3 regions of the Streptomyces sp. NPDC015532 genome follow, and region 2 is predicted to be linked to each of the others. Evidence: riboswitches for the same ligand, from Rfam matches in the RefSeq annotation. Region 2 holds a riboswitch; each other region holds the start of a gene.

Region 1 (5,155 bases), on a different contig from region 2:
CCGTACCCGAACCAGCCCGGCGCCCCCGCCGGACCTGCGCTGCGACATCCGCACTGGTGGCAGCGGGGCTGGGTGCGGTACGGAGCGCTGATCACGCTGCTCGCGATGTCGGGTCTGGTGATCCTCGCCCTCGTCCGCGAACAGACCGGGACCGAGGGCTTCCTGGTCGGCCTCGGACTGGCCGTGTTCCCCGTGCCGCTGCTCATAGCCGCCTTCCGGTGGCTGGACCGGGTCGAACCGGGCCCCTGGCGGAACCTGTTCTTCTCCTTCGCCTGGGGCGCCTGCGCGGCCGCGCTCATCGCGATCGTCGCCAACAGCTTCGCGACCCGCTGGATCGCCATGACGACCGCGGATCCCTCCGGCGCCGACACGCTCGGCGCGACCGTCATAGCGCCCGTCGTCGAGGAGTCGGCGAAGGCGGCGGCCGTCCTGCTCGTGTTCCTCTTCCGCAGACGGGACTTCACGGGGATCGTCGACGGTGTCGTCATCGCCGGGGTCACCGCCACCGGCTTCGCCTTCACCGAGAACATCCTCTATCTCGGCACCGCGTTCGGCACCGACCAGCTCAGCGGGGAGAGCGGGATCGCCTCGGTCACCGCGGCGACGTTCTTCGTCCGGGTGGTGATGTCGCCCTTCGCGCACCCGCTGTTCACCGTGCTGACCGGCATCGGCTTCGGCGTCGCGGCACTGTCCGCCGAACGCCAGCACGCGCGCCGGGTGCTGCTGCCCCTCACCGGACTGCTGCTCGCGATGGGCATGCACGCGATCTGGAACGGCTCGGCCGGCTTCGGCCGGTTCGGCTTCTTCGGTGTGTACGCGGCGTTCATGGTGCCCGCGTTCGGGCTGCTGACCTGGCTCGTCGTCTGGACCCGGCAGCGCGAGCTGCGGACCGTGCGCGCCGAACTGCCCGTGTACACCGCCGCCGGCTGGCTGGGCGCGGCCGAGCCGTGGGTCCTCGGCTCGATGCGGGCGCGGCAGCTCGCGCGCGAGTACGCGGGCCACCACTTCGGGAAGGGCGCGGCACGCTCGGTGGCGGAGTACGAGGCGTACGCGACCTCGCTGGCGTTCCTGCGCCACCGGGGGCGGCGGGGCCGCGCGGGCGCCGACTTCGTCGTACGGGAGCGCGAGTTGCTCGACGAGCTGTGGCGCCGCCGGGAGATCGCCCGGCCGGCCCTCGCCTACGCGGCCCGCGCCACGGCACCGCTGCCCGCGCCGCCGCCCTGGCCGGCCCCCGGGTACGGCCGCATGGTCCCGCCGGCCCGGCCCTACGGCCCGCCGGCACAGGCGTCCGCACCGGCCCCGTACCCCGCGTACAACCCGTACCGCTCCTAGGCCGTGTCCGGCAGCCCCCGCCGTTGGGATCATGCGGCGCCACGCGGGACCGGTGGTGTCCACCGGTCCCGCGTACCGGTGCTCCGGCCGTTACGCCGACGCCTGCGTCAAGCGCGTCAGTTCCTCGTCCGTCAGCACCAGTTCCGCGACCCCCAGCAGGGCCGGGAGCTGCTCCACGGTGCGGGCGGAGGCGATGGGCGCGGCGACCGTCGGCTGTGCGGCCAGCCAGGCGAGCGCGACGGTCGGGACCGCGACGCCGTGGGCCGCGGCGATCTCGTCGAGGGCGGCGAGGACCCGCGGCCCGCGTTCCGTGCCGAGGTGCTTGGCGGCGCCCGCGGCCCGGGCCGAGTCGACCGTCGTTCCGGGGCGGTACTTGCCGGTGAGGAAACCGGAGGCGAGCGCGAAGTACGGGACGGCGGCCAGACCGGCCCGGGAGGCGACCTCCTGGAGGGGCCCCTCGTAGGTGTCGCGCGAGACCAGGTTGTAGTGCGGCTGAAGCGCGACGTAGCGCGCGAGGCCCTCGCGGTCGGAGAACTCCAGGGACTCCTGAAGCCGCTCCGGGGAGATGTTGGAGGCGGCGATGTGCCGCACCTTGCCCGCCTTCACCAGCTCGTCGAGGGCGCCGATGATCTCGTCGACCGGCACCTCCGGCTTGTCGAAGTGCGTGTAGTAGAGGTCGATGTGGTCGGTGCCCAGGCGGCGCAGCGACGCGTCGGCAGCCGCCTTGATGTTGGCGCCGGACAGACCCGGGTACGCGGGGTGCTGGCTGACCTTGGTGGCGACCACGATGTCCTCGCGGTTGCCGCGGGTCCTCAGCCACTTGCCGATGATGGTCTCCGACTCGCCGCCCTCGTTGCCCTCGATCCAGGCGGAGTAGGAGTCGGCCGTGTCGAGGAAGTTGCCGCCGGCGGCGGCGTAGGCGTCGAGCACGGCGAAGGACCGGGTCTCGTCGGCCGTCCAGCCGAAGACGTTGCCCCCGAGGGAGAGCGGGAAGACCTCGAGGTCGGACGCACCGAGCTTGCGAAGAGAAGTCATGTAAGGGGTCAACGCCGTTCCCGGATGGATGTATTCCGCAATCACCTGGGCGGGCCTGCGTGTCCCGGGCCGCCGCGTGCCGGGCGTCCGTGCCCCGGACGACCAACAGCCCTGACGTCGGGGGGGTTGACGTCAGGGCTGCCGGAGATCGGAAATCAGGGGTTGAGGCCCTTGCTCTGGAGCCACGCCATCGGGTCGATGCCGGTGGCGGCGCCGCCGGGGTGCACTTCGAGGTGCAGGTGCGCCCCGGTGACATTGCCCGTCGCGCCCACCCGCCCGATGACATCACCCGTGGCGACCTTCTGGCCCACGCTGACGCTGATGGACGACTGGTGGCAGAACCACAGCTCCGTACCGTCGTCGAGGGTGAGGATCGTGCGGTAGCCGTACGATCCGGCCCAGCCGGCCTCGGTGATGGTGCCGCTGTGGACCGCCTTGATGAGCGTGCCGGTGGGCGCCGCGAAGTCGAGTCCGGTGTGGTAGCCGGAGGACCACAGGGCACCGGCCTCGCCGAAGGTCGAGGTCAGCGTGTACGAGGACGTCGGCAGCGAGTAGCTCTTGGCGAGCTCGGCGAGGCGCTCCTGCTCGGCCTTCGCCTTGGCCGCTTCCTCCGCCTTCTCCTTCACCGCGTCGGCCTTGGCCTCGGCTTCGTCCTGCTGCTTGGCGGCGAGCGCGACGGCCTTCTTCGCGGCGGCCGTCTGGGCGGCCTGCTGCGTGGCGGTGTCGGCCTGGTTCTGCTGCGACTGGGCCTGCTGCATGATGCGGTCGCGCAGCGCCTCACCGGCGGTGGCGCCCTGGGCCGCGTCGGCGGTGGTCAGACCGGCGCTGGTGAGCGGGGTCGTGGAGCCCTTGGGAGTGCTGGACCCGCCGTCCGATATCAGCGCCCTCGCCGAATCGGTGACCGACGACAGGTCGGGCAGCGAGATCGAGACGGGCGGCTTGCCCGGAGCGGCGCTGGCGATACCACCCGCTCCGACGGCGGCTATGACGCCGACGCCGAGAACCGTGGAGCTGCGGGCGAGACCTCCGCCGCGCTGCTTGCCCGTGCGGTGCCGGCCGCGGACGGGAGCGACGGAATCCGCGGTGGGATTCCACTCCTCCCAGGGTCCCTCGTCCTTGCCGTAGCCGAAGGTGTGTGTTTCGTTCGGCGTGAACGAGGTTGGCTGAGCGGGCCGGTTGGACGCCACGTGGGCGCACTCCTTTCCTTCCTTGCCGCCTACCGGGTTAGCTGACGGGTTCGGAGCAGGAAGGTCTCCTACGCGCGTACGGCCACCGTGCTTCCACGGCGGAATACGCTCGATTCACCCCACGAGTTGGTTCCCCGGTTCCCTTGCGGGATTCGGCGCGTGCGCACGGAGCCACCTCTTGTGACGGCTGTAACGACCGCGCTGCGTTATCGAACGTTAATAGACCCAGGCACCGAATTCCAAGCTGTTCCGACTGATCATTAACGGCTCTTGGCCAGGACTTTGGGGTCATGAACGATGAAAAACGGGCGAGTTGACCTCATGGTGTCGACACGGGTTTCTCTGATGGCCAGTCAGATGCTAGGCGGAGGGACACCGTACGCTCACCGTTCGTGACCGAGCCCGGAAAAGCCGTCGCCCGGGGGGGGCGGAAGACCTCCCGGGCGACGCGCGACTTCGCTCGGCGGGCACCCGTCACGGGCGCCGGACGGCGAGCAGCGCCAGGTCGTCCGTCAGCGCGCCGCCCGTGTGCCGGAGGGCCGCCTCGTAGAGGGCGGCCAGCAGTGCGTCGGGACCCGGAAAGACCCGTCCGGCCAGCCAGCCGGCCGGATCGAAGAACTCCCCCCGCGCGTCACGGGCCTCGGACAGTCCGTCGGTGTGCAGCAGCAGCGTCGCCCCGCGGGGGAATCCCTCCCGCACCGTCGGCGCGGGCAGGCCGCCCAGTTCACTCATCCCGAGGGGCAGCGCGAAGGATTCGGCGGAGAGCGTGAGGAGCGTGCCGTCGGGACGCAGCAGCAGGGGCGGCGGATGGCCGCGGTTGACGACGCGTACGGCGTCCTCGCCGTGCGGGATCTCGGCGAGGACGGCGGTCGTGAACCCCTCGGCCGCGTCGACGCTGTCGCGGCGGGTGCCCGCGCGCGTCAGCGCCCGCTCCAGGCGCTCCGCGACGCCCTCCAGGGTCGCCTCCCGCTCGGCCGCCTCCCGGAACGCCCCGACCACCGTCGCGACGGTGGCCACCGCGGTCATCCCCTTCCCCCGTACGTCCCCGACGACCAGCCGTACGCCGTGCGGGGAGTCCTGCACGGCGTACAGGTCCCCGCCGATGAAGGCGTCCTCCTGCGCCGCCTCGTACCGGGCCGCGACCTCCAGTCCGGCGATCCGCTCCTCGGGCTCGGGCAGCACGGCCCGCTGCGCGAACTCGGCGATCTCCCGGACGGAGGCGAGCCGCTCGTCGCCGCGCCGGACGACGGTGTTGATGAGGACGGCGAGGACCGAGGCCATCGCGACGGTGACCACCTCGGTGACGGCGTCGACCTGAAGGACGATGCCGAGGACGGAGTGGGTCGCGAGCACCGCGGCGACGGCGAGGACGCCGGCGAGAACGGTTCCGCGCAGCGAGTAGAGGGGTGCGGCGACCAGGGGCGCGGCCGCGAACAGGGGGGTCGCGGTGAATTCCGAGGGGGTGAGGTAGTCGTAGACGACCCCGGCGGCGACGAACAGCACGGGCAGGGTCCGGACGAAGGCGCGTGCGCGCGCGATCCCGCGCGGGGCCGCTCCCGTCGCCGGACCGGGGGGCGGGACGCTCCCGGGCTCGCGGGACA
Region 2 (5,155 bases):
CCCCGCCGGGTGTGCGTCCGGCGCCGATGACGGCGACGGAGCCGGGGGCGAGCAGCCGCTGCACGGAGCGGGCCTCGGCGCGCTGCTCCCGCGCGCGCTGCACGGCCAGGGACCGGTCGGTGGGTTCGAGGTCGAACTCCAGGCGTACGACACCGTCCTCGAAGCTGCGCTTCTGGGTGTATCCGGCGTCCGTGAACACCTTGATCATCTTGTTGTTGGCGGGCAGTACCTCGGCGGCGAAGCGGCGGATGCCGCGCTCGCGGGCCACCGCGGCGATGTGTTCGAGCATCGCGGAGGCGACACCGCGGCCCTGGTGGGCGTCCTGTACGAGGAAGGCGACCTCGGCCTCGTCGGCGGGCGCCGAGGCGGGCATCCCGTTCGCGTTGATCCGGTCGTAGCGCACGGTGGCGATGAACTCGCCGCCCACGGTGGCCGCGAGGCCCACGCGGTCCACGAAGTCGTGGTGGGTGAAGCGGTGGACGTCCTTGGCGGACAGCCGCGGATAGGGCGCGAAGAAGCGGTAGTACTTCGACTCGTCCGACACCTGCTCGTAGAAGCTGACCAGACGTTCGGCGTCGTCGACGGTGATGGGCCTGATGCGTGCGGTGCCGCCGTCACGCAGCACGACGTCGGCCTCCCAGTGGGCTGGGTACTCATGCCGGTCCGCCGAGGTCTGCATGGGCCCCAGAGTACGGCTCGCGTACGACAACGGCGCGAGGCAGTCTGAGGGTGACGGGCGTCGGAGCGGGTCCTCGGCCGGCACCGCGGCGGGTGAGGTCCGGGACCGTCCGGGCACGCCTCGCGATATGGAACAATGGTCTAGACAACCTTGAAAACCCGAAGGGCAGCATCACATGGCTGAGCGCCGCGTCAACGTCGGCTGGACCGAGGGCCTCCACGCCCGCCCCGCCTCCATCTTCGTCCGGGCCGCCACGGCTTCCGGCATCCCCGTGACGATCGCCAAGGCCGACGGCGACCCCGTCAACGCGGCCTCCATGCTCGCGGTCCTCGGCCTGGGCGCCCAGGGCGGCGAGGAGATCGTCCTCACGTCGGACTCCGAGGGCGCGGAGGTCGCTCTCGACCGTCTGGCGAAGCTGGTCGCCGAGGGGCTCGACGAGCTCCCCGAGACCGTCTGAGCCGCCCACGAGGCATCCGGACACACACGACCGAGCCGCGCCCCCCTCACCGGGTGGCGCGGCTCAGTCGTTTTCCGTACTCTCGCTCGGAAATTCCCCACCCGCCACGTACGACCTCGCTCCATGGCCATGGGAATGACGTGCGCCGAAATTCCGGACACACGCATAAAAGGGCATCAGAAATGAGCCCCTGCCGAATATCCCTCTTTGTATACGGCGCCCGTGTTAATGACGCGGGCCCGTCATGTTTACGGGATGTTGCGAACTTCTCACACGATCCGGCCGGTCGCCGCCGGGAAATCGGAGCCGGTGCACGGCCGTGGCGCGCTCGGTGTGCAGGGCGGTGATCGCGCGGGCCCGCTCGCTGTCCCCGCGGGCGACCGCGTCCACGATGCCGCCGTGCTCCGCCCAGGACTCCGTGGGGTCGGCCGGCGCCTCCACCGAGTACATCCAGGCGATCTTGTGACGCAGCTGGGCGAGCGTCGAAGTGAGCGCGGGGCTGCCGGACGCCTGCGCGAGCGTCTCGTGGAACCAGCCGCCCAACGAGCGCAGATCCTCGCTGTGGCCTCGCCTGGAACGCTCCTGCCCCAGCCTGACCAGTCCTCGCAGCACCTTCAGGTGGGCCTCGGTGCGCCGCTGCGCGGCCCTCGCGGCCCCCAGCGGCTCCAGCAGCATGCGCATCTCCAGGAGGTCTGCGGCCTCCAGCTCGGTGGGCTCCGCGACACACGCGCCCGCGTGACGGCGGGTGACCACGAACCCCTCGGCCTCCAGCGTGCGCAGGGCCTCGCGCACGGGGACGCGCGAGACGCCGTACCGGCGCGCGAGCAGTTCCTCGGTGAGGCGGCCGCCGCGCTCGTAGACACCCGCGACGATGTCGTCACGGATCGCCGTGCACACCGAGTGTGCCGGAATACGCATGACCGACCTCCGCTTTAATCCCCGTGAAACGCCGTCGATTGACGCTTGTTCAGTGACTCTATTGCAGGAAGCCTGAATTTCCGATGGCAGGCCTGAATCCAGGGATATTTTTTGGACAGACGCGTCCGGAAACGGCGATGCCCCGGCTCGGTGAGCCGGGGCATCGAAAGCGGTGAAGAAGCCGCGAAGCGGTCGTCAGACGTTGACGCCGTGCGAGCGCAGGTACGCGACCGGGTTCATGTCCGATCCGTACTCCGCGGTCGTACGGGCCTCGAAGTGAAGGTGCGGTCCGGTGGTGTTGCCGGTGTCCCCGGAGAGGGCGATCTGCTGCCCCGGAGTGACCGTCTGGCCCACGGACACCCCGATGGACGACAGGTGGCCGTACATGGTGTACGTGCCGTCGTGCATCTTGATCACGACTTGATTGCCGTAGGCGCCGCCCCAGCCGGCCGTGACGACCGTGCCGGAGCCGACGGCGTGGACCGAGGTGCCGGACGCTGCGTGGAAGTCGACGCCGGTGTGGCTGCCGGAGGACCAGAGGCTGCTGCTCGCCTGGTAGCCGGTCGAGACGTACGAACCGGTGATCGGCATGACGAACGTGTTCAGGCGCTTGCGCTCGGCCTCGCGGGCGGCGCGCTCCTTGGTCTCGCGCAGCTCCTGGGCCTGCTCGGCGGCCTGCTTGCGCGCGGTCTGCTCGGCCTGCTTGCGCGCGGCGGCCTCGTCGGCGGCACGCAGCTGGGCGAAGGCCTGGGCGTCGATCTGGTCGGCGACCGTGTCGTTGAGGGTGATGGTCTGGGTCAGCCCGGTCTGCTCGACGGAGGCTTCCGCGGCGAACGCGGGGGCGCCCAGGGTTCCGATGACACCGGTGGTGGTGAGCGCCGCGACCCCGACGGCGGTCGTGGTGGTCGTGCTGTGCACGCGGCTCGTACGACGATGCTTGCCGGTGCCACAGGTGAACGCCATGTAGGGGCTGATCCTTTCCTTCCCTCTCGCCTACCGGGTTAGCTGACGGGTTCGGAGCAGGAAGGTCTCCTACGGACCCCCTCCGGAGAGGGCGTCCGATTCACCCCAGGGACTACGTGTGGGTCCCCGGCTCCCCTGACTCGCGTCATGGGGGACTCGGCGATGACTGTCCGGTGCCGCGGGCGCGGCGCACTGCGTGACGAACAGCCGCACCGAAGCTATGCGGGGCATCTTTCGAACAACAAACGGATCACGATTTTTGTAACGCATCCCACAGGGCAGAAGGGTAACCGTCATACGAATACGGACATCTTGGGAACGGCTTTCGGAAAAGGAAGGGCCCTGACGGCTCTTCAGCCGTCAGGGCCCTCACGCGTCGCACGGGTTCTACTCGGCGGCCACCACGGTGACTTCACCGATTCCGAGGGCCCTGACGGGCTCCGCGATCTGCGCCGCGTCGCCCACCAGGACGGTCACCAGACGGTCCGTCGGGAAGGCGCTCACGGCCGCCGCGGTGGCCTCCACGGTGCCGGTGGCGGCCAGTTGGCGGTAGAGCGTCGCCTGATAGTCGTCCGGCAGGTGCTGCTCGACCTGGTCCGCGAGCGTGCTCGCGACCGCCGCGGCCGTCTCGAACTTGAGGGGCGCGACGCCCACCAGGTTCTGCACGGCGACGTCGCGCTCCGCGTCGGTCAGTCCCTCGGCCGCGAGGGTGCGCAGCACCGTCCACAGGTCGTCGAGCGCCGGACCGGTGTTGGGGGTGTCGACCGAGCCGCTGATGGCGAGCATCGCGGCACCCGTGCCGTCCGGCGCGGAGCGCAGGACCTGCCCGAACGCCCGCACGCCGTAGGTGTAGCCCTTCTCCTCGCGCAGGACGCGGTCCAGGCGCGAGGTGAGGGTGCCGCCGAGGCAGTACGTGCCGAGGACCTGCGCGGGCCACACACGGTCGTGCCGGTCCGCGCCGACCCGGCCGATGAGCAGCTGCGTCTGGACGGCGCCGGGGCGGTCGACGATGATCACGCGGCCGGTGTCGTCGGCGCTCACCGGCGGCACGGGGCGCGGCTTGGCGGCCGAGCCGGTCCAGGCGCCGAGCGTGTCGGCGAGCAGTTCGTCGAGATCGACGTCGGTCAGGTCACCGACGACGACGGCGGTGGCCGTGGCGGGGCGCACGTGCCTCTCGTAGAACGCGCGAACGGCCGACGCGTCGATGTTCTGGACGGTCTCCTCGGTGCCCTGCCGCGGGCGCGCCATGCGGGCGCTCTCCGGGAACAGCTGCCTGGAGAGCTCCTTGGCGGCACGGCGGGCGGGATTGGCCGTCTCGTGCGGGATCTCGTCCAGCCGGTTGCGCACCAGCCGCTCGACCTCGCTGTCCGCGAACGCGGGGGCCCGCAGGGCGTCGGCGAGCAGGCCGAGGGCCTTGGCCAGGCGCGAGACGGGCACTTCGAGGGACAGGCGCACACCGGGGTGGTCCGCGTGGGCGTCGAGCGTGGCGCCGCAGCGCTCCAGTTCGGCGGCGAAGTCCTCGGCCGAGTGTTTGTCGGTGCCCTCGGAGAAGGCGCGCGCCATGATCGTGGCGATGCCGTCCAGGCCCGCCGGCTCGGCGTCCAGCGGCGCGTCGAGGTTCACCTCGACGGCCACGACCTGCTGGCCGGGGCGATGGCAGCGCAGCATGGTCAGACCGTTGTCCAGGGTGCCCCGCTGGGGTGCGGGGAACGCCCACGGCTTCGGCCGGCCGGCCTGGGGCTGCGGGTGGAAGTCCATGGTGGCGAGCTCGGTCACTTCGCCGCCTCCTCGTCGGTCTCGTCGGCGGAGTCAGCCGCGTCGGCTGCCTCGGCGGTGGTCGGCTCGTAGACGAGCACCGCGCGGTTGTCGGGACGCAGGCGGGCCTTGGCGGCCTCCCGGACCTCGTCCGCCGTGACGTCGAGGACGCGCTGCACGGCGGTCAGGGCGAGCTGCGGGTCGCCGAACAGGACGGCGTACCGGCACAGTTCGTCGGCGCGGCCGGCCACGGTGCCGAGCCGGTCGAGCCATTCGCGCTCCAACTGGGCCTGGGCGCGCTCCATCTCACCGGCCGTGGGGCCCTCCTCGGCGAACCGGGCGAGCTCCTCGTCGACGGCGGCCTCGATGACCGGGACCTCGAC
Region 3 (5,155 bases), on a different contig from region 2:
GACCTACTGGCAGGCGGGCGCCGCGGCCCGCGGCATGCAGGCGCTGCGCGTGCACGTCCCGTACGGTTCGCAGGGCGACATCGTGCGCGTCCACCCGGGCGAGGAGTGGCTGTACGTCCTTGGGGGGCGGCTCAGTCTGCGCCTCGGGGACACAGCGCACGTCCTCGCGCCGGGAGACAGCGCCCACTTCGACTCGCTGACCCCGCACCGCATCGCCGCCGCCGAGCGCGACGGAGCCGAGCTCCTCTTCGTACACACCCTGCTGCAGAGCCCCGTCGCCGCGCTGTGCCTCGGGCCGGCGACCGGCCACCCCACCTCGGGAGAGACGTCATGACCGAACCCACAGAACGCCACCGCTCCATGGAGGACAGGTTCCCGCGCGCTCTGTGGGTGCGGCTGATCATCTACGTCGCCGTCGGCCATCTGTTCGCGGCCTTCATCTACCTGCTCTTCACGCTGGGCGCGCAGAACCAGTAGGGGCCCGGTCCCGGCGGGCGGCTCAGTCCAGGAGCCGCCCGCGCAGGCGGTCCCGCAGCTCCGGCGTCAGTCCCAGTCCCTGCTCCAGATAGACCTCGACGCTGCCCCAGGTCTCCTCGATGGTCTCGAAGGCGGCTGTCAGATACGCGGCCCGCGCGTCGAACAGCGGGCTGAGCAGTTCCATCACCTCGGGGGAGTAGGCACCGGCCGAGGAGCCGTTGCGGTGCACCTTGTAACGGCGGTGGGCGGCGTTCGACTCCAGGTAGTCGGCCACGATCGCCTCGCGCTCGACGCCGAGGGCGAGCAGGGTGACCGCGATGGACAGCCCGGCGCGGTCCTTGCCCGCCGCGCAGTGCATCAGCGCGGGCACGCTGTCGTCGGCCAGCGAGCGCAGGACCTCGGAGTGTTCGGCCGTGCGCTCCTTGATGATCGTGCGGTAGGAGTTGATCATCCGGTTCTCGCCCTTGCCGTCGCCGAGAATCGCGCGCAACTGGTCGAGATCGCCGTCGCGGACCATCTTCCAGAACTCGCTGCCGTCCGCCGGGTCGCTCAGCGGGAGGTTCACGTTCCGCACGCCCGGCAGTTCGACGTCCGGGCCCTCCAGCTTCTGGTCCGCGGCGTTGCGGAAGTCGAAGATCGTGTGGAGTCCCAGGGACGAGAGGAACGCGGCGTCCTCCTCCGTGGCGTGGGCGAGGTGGCCGCTGCGGAACAGGTGCCCATGACGCACACGCCGGCCGTCCACGGTGGGCAGTCCGCCCACGTCGCGGAAGTTACGCACTCCGCCGAGCTCGGGCTCGGTCGACGGGACCTGCTGCGTCACGGGGGCTCCTCCCATTCGGCCGCCGGCGTCGCCGGGCTGGACTCGGCGCCGCTCGTCGGCAGTTGTACCGGCTCGCGCTCTCGACGATACGACATGGGTTCCTCGGGCAATGAGTTGTCCACAGGCGACCCCTTCCGGACGGAACGCCCTGGAGACGGCACTTTGCGCCGCCCGGTGTCGAATGATTGTTCGAATGACGGGGCGGGTCGATCGCGTACCCCCGGCCGCTTCGGCCTCATGGGGCAATTGCGATGAAAAGCGGCATTGGCGTGCTCCGTTATGTGCGCCATTTCGACCAGGGGTCCGGATGTGATGGATATCCGCCGATGCTGCATCTGTCTGTTCTGTCCGAATAGGCACCTTAGTGACAACTAGCCCTGGAATAGGGCGCCCTGGGCCGAGTCGCGTGAGGAGCGTCATATTCGTGACGATGCGTTGCCGTCCTCCTATCTCAACACCGGTCACTTTCCCGGGGGTTGAGAGGGCCGGAAGATCGTCACTCCACGGAGGGTGACGGCGGTTTCCGCATGGATCAAGAAAGGCGAGCGCACAGAAACCGCACATAGTTGTCGACGCGCTCTCATGTCGCTTACGTTCTGCCTCAATCCGGACGGACGCCCAATCCTGCCGCCGCCCGGAATCCGCACACTCACCCGTACACGGCAGGAGCGGGGGACCCACAGGTTCCGCGCCTGGTCCGATTTCCGGAACAGGCTAGGGGTACAGCCGCGCAGCAGCGCGGCCGGGCATCTCCAGCCCGCACCCGACAGCTCACCCCGCAGGCGCCGGAGAGGAAATCGTCATGCCCGCGAAGGGTAAGCACCGCCGTCCCAAGTCCCTCCGTTTCACCCGCTCGATCGCCGTGGCCGGAACCGGTGGCGCCGCACTCGCGCTGCCCCTGATGGGGGCCACCGGCGCCCACGCCGCGACCCCGGCCACCGCCGTCGCGCAGCATGTCGAGAAGGCGGCGACCGCCGCTCCCGTGAAGAAGGCCGCCAAGGCCGCCACGACGAAGACGTACGCGGTGAGGTCGGGCGACTACCTCTCGAAGATCGCCGACGAGCAGAACGTCAGCGGCGGCTGGAAGAAGATCTACGCCGACAACCGCTCCGCCATCGGCGGCGACCCGTCGCTGATCCACCCCGGTCTGAAGCTGTCGCTCGGCAAGAAGGCCGCCGTCGCCCACTCGGCCACGCACACCGCCACCCGGACGACCACCTCGGCGAAGTCCGGCCAGGCGGCCCCGGCCACCGACCCGACCCCCTCCACCAGCGCTTCCACCGACAGCGCTTCCACCGCCGGCTCTTCCGGCTACACCCTGCCGGTCGCGAGCAGCTCCGTCGGCACCGGTTACAAGGTGGCGGGCAGCATGTGGTCCAGCGGCTACCACACGGGCGTGGACTTCGTGGTCCCGACCGGCAGCACGCTCAAGTCCATAGCCGCGGGCACGGTCGTCTCCGCGGGCTGGGGCGGCGCCTACGGCAACCAGGTCGTCATCCAGCACGCCGACGGCAAGTACTCCCAGTACGCCCACATGTCGTCGCTGTCCGTCTCCGCGGGGCAGACCGTGACCGAGGGGCAGCAGATCGGTCTCTCCGGCGCGACGGGCAACGTCACCGGACCGCACCTGCACTTCGAGATCCGCACCACGCCGGACTACGGCTCCGACGTCGACCCGGTCGCGTACCTGCGCTCGCACGGTGTCGCCGTGGGCTGACACCCCCCGCCTCCTGCTCCTGACGGCAGGAAGATCTCCGAAGGCCGGACCCCACGATCCCCTGGGTCCGGCCTTCGGTGCGTCCGTGGCGACGGCCTCTGGGTGATCGCTGCTCCAACGCCCTTGTCTCAAGCCTTATTCCGGAGTTGACCAATGCTTGGCGAGTGGCTTATCTCACCGGTCGTCAACCCTTCCCTACGGTCGCGTAGCTCACATCAAAAGGTGAATCATGCTCCATGTGGCAGACGATTCGAAGAGTGACAACAGATCAGTGATCGGGTCGTACGTGGCGGTGGGGGACAGCTTCACCGAGGGCGTCGGCGACCCTGGGCCCGACGGGGCGTTCGTCGGCTGGGCCGACCGGTTCGCGGTACTTCTCGCGGACCGCAGGCCCGAAGGCGACTTCGATTACACCAACCTCGCCGTGCGCGGCAAACTGCTCGACCAGATCGTCGAGACCCAGCTCCAGAGGGCCAAGGAACTCGGCCCGGACCTGGTCTCGTTCTGCGCCGGCGGCAACGACATCATCCGCCCCGGCACCGACCCCGACGAGGTCGCGGAACGCTTCGAGCGCGCGATCGCCGACCTCACCTCCGCCGTGGGCACCGTCCTGGTGACCACCGGCTTCGACACCCGTGGCGTCCCCGTGCTCAAGCACCTGCGCGGCAAGATCGCCACGTACAACGGACATGTGCGTGCCATCGCGGACCGCTACGGCTGTCCCGTCCTCGACCTCTGGTCCCTGAAGACGATCCAGGACCGCCGCGCCTGGGACGGTGACCGGCTGCACCTCTCGCCCGAGGGGCACACCCGGGTGGCGCTCCGTGCCGGACAGCTCCTCGGCCTGGAGGTCCCGGCCGACCCGGACCAGCCCTGGCCGCCGCTGCCGCCGCGCGGCACGCTGGAGGTGCGCCGCGACAACATCCAGTGGGCGCGCGAGTACCTCGTCCCGTGGATCGGACGGCGGCTGCGCGGGGAGTCCTCGGGCGATCACGTCGCGGCCAAGGGCGCTCTCTCCCCGGACGACATCAAGCTGCGCATCGAGTCGGTGGCCTGAGACGGCACCGGCCCGGTCGGCGGGCCCGGTCGGACCGGTCGGGACCGGTACCCGGGCGCCCGGCCGGCCTGGTCAGGGGCCCGTGGCACCCTGGACCGGACGGGGATCATTGGACCGGACGGGGATCAGGGCACCGGACGGGGATCAGGGCACCGGTCGCTCCCGGCGAGATCCGGGACGACGGCCCGTACGGCGGTCCGAGCCGGGGAGCGGGGGAAGCGCGGTACGGGGCCGGGAGGCCGGGACCGGACGCCGTGCCCGCTATCGCACCGCCGCCATCAAGGCCGCGCGCTCCAGGCCCAGTTCGCGGGCGAGTGCCTCGTCCGCCCATTCCTGGGTCCGCGCCCGTGACACCGCTCCGGAGTACGCCGTCATCTGGACCGCCAGTCCGTCCAGCAGCGCAGTGAGCCTGAGGGCCGTGCTCGTGGGGTCCGGGCAGTGGAACTCGCCGGCGGCCACGCCCTCCGCGATCACCTCGGTCATCGCGGCCTTCCACTGCCGGTCGAGATCACGGGTGACCTCGCGCAGCGCGGGTTCCCGCAGGGCGACCGCCCAGCCCTCGATCCACAGGCGCCAGCCCTTGGCCTGCCCCGTCGGCGCGTACCAGCGGACGGCGGCCCGAAGGCGCCGCAGCGCCGTCGTACGGCGGCCGAGCAGCTTGCGCAGATGGGCGAGGTCGTCCTCGGCGGCGTAGGTGAACGCGGCGGCGACCAGCTTCTCCTTCGTCGAGAAGTGGTACAGCACCAACGCGTTGCTCACGCCGAGGGCCGAGGCCACGTCGGCGATCCGTACCGCCGCGACGCCTCGCGCCTCGATCTGTTCGACGGCGGCCCGCAGCAACTCCTCACGCCGCTCCGCCACGCTCAACCGGACTCTCGCCACGCGGCAACCCTACACAGCCCTTTCGGCGGAAGCCCCGACAGGAGCGGGGGCGGCCCGGACCGGCACCCGCCGGCCCGCCCGCCGTCGGCCGGCGAACGGACGGCCGGCCCTGACGCGACCCCCCTCGGGCCCGGAGCCGTGTTCCTCAGCGGTACCAGCCGAACCGCTCCGCGATGACCGGCAGCCGGTCGGTGACGATGGC

What was found. A riboswitch is a leader RNA that binds a small molecule or an ion and turns the genes downstream of it on or off. The one in region 2 is predicted to bind cyclic di-AMP.
Region 1: it holds a riboswitch for cyclic di-AMP, as region 2 does, so the genes downstream of both, ACF07B_RS17565 (M23 family metallopeptidase) here and ACF07B_RS30150 (M23 family metallopeptidase) in region 2, are expected to answer to the same signal.
Region 3: it holds a riboswitch for cyclic di-AMP, as region 2 does, so the genes downstream of both, ACF07B_RS14220 (peptidoglycan DD-metalloendopeptidase family protein) here and ACF07B_RS30150 (M23 family metallopeptidase) in region 2, are expected to answer to the same signal.

Annotation. Positions count from the first base shown of each region.
Region 1 is NZ_JBIBSY010000005.1:20,870-26,024, forward strand. It holds gene ACF07B_RS17555 (PrsW family intramembrane metalloprotease) at 1-1,332, shown strand, start outside; gene ACF07B_RS17560 (aldo/keto reductase) at 1,423-2,367, opposite strand; gene ACF07B_RS17565 (M23 family metallopeptidase) at 2,523-3,554, opposite strand; cyclic di-AMP (ydaO/yuaA leader) riboswitch at 3,566-3,722, opposite strand; gene ACF07B_RS17570 (PP2C family protein-serine/threonine phosphatase) at 4,029-5,155, opposite strand, start outside.
Region 2 is NZ_JBIBSY010000012.1:122,937-128,091, reverse strand. It holds gene ACF07B_RS30165 (GNAT family N-acetyltransferase) at 1-679, opposite strand, end outside; gene ACF07B_RS30160 (HPr family phosphocarrier protein) at 855-1,136, shown strand; gene ACF07B_RS30155 (GntR family transcriptional regulator) at 1,362-2,054, opposite strand; gene ACF07B_RS30150 (M23 family metallopeptidase) at 2,250-3,017, opposite strand; cyclic di-AMP (ydaO/yuaA leader) riboswitch at 3,030-3,189, opposite strand; gene ACF07B_RS30145 (M16 family metallopeptidase) at 3,405-4,793, opposite strand; gene ACF07B_RS30140 (M16 family metallopeptidase) at 4,790-5,155, opposite strand, start outside.
Region 3 is NZ_JBIBSY010000003.1:663,726-668,880, forward strand. It holds gene ACF07B_RS14205 (helix-turn-helix domain-containing protein) at 1-334, shown strand, start outside; gene ACF07B_RS14210 (DUF6126 family protein) at 361-477, shown strand; gene ACF07B_RS14215 (tyrosine-protein phosphatase) at 500-1,297, opposite strand; cyclic di-AMP (ydaO/yuaA leader) riboswitch at 1,938-2,095, shown strand; gene ACF07B_RS14220 (peptidoglycan DD-metalloendopeptidase family protein) at 2,100-3,014, shown strand; gene ACF07B_RS14225 (SGNH/GDSL hydrolase family protein) at 3,286-4,071, shown strand; gene ACF07B_RS14230 (TetR/AcrR family transcriptional regulator) at 4,333-4,953, opposite strand; gene ACF07B_RS14235 (Glu/Leu/Phe/Val dehydrogenase dimerization domain-containing protein) at 5,099-5,155, opposite strand, start outside.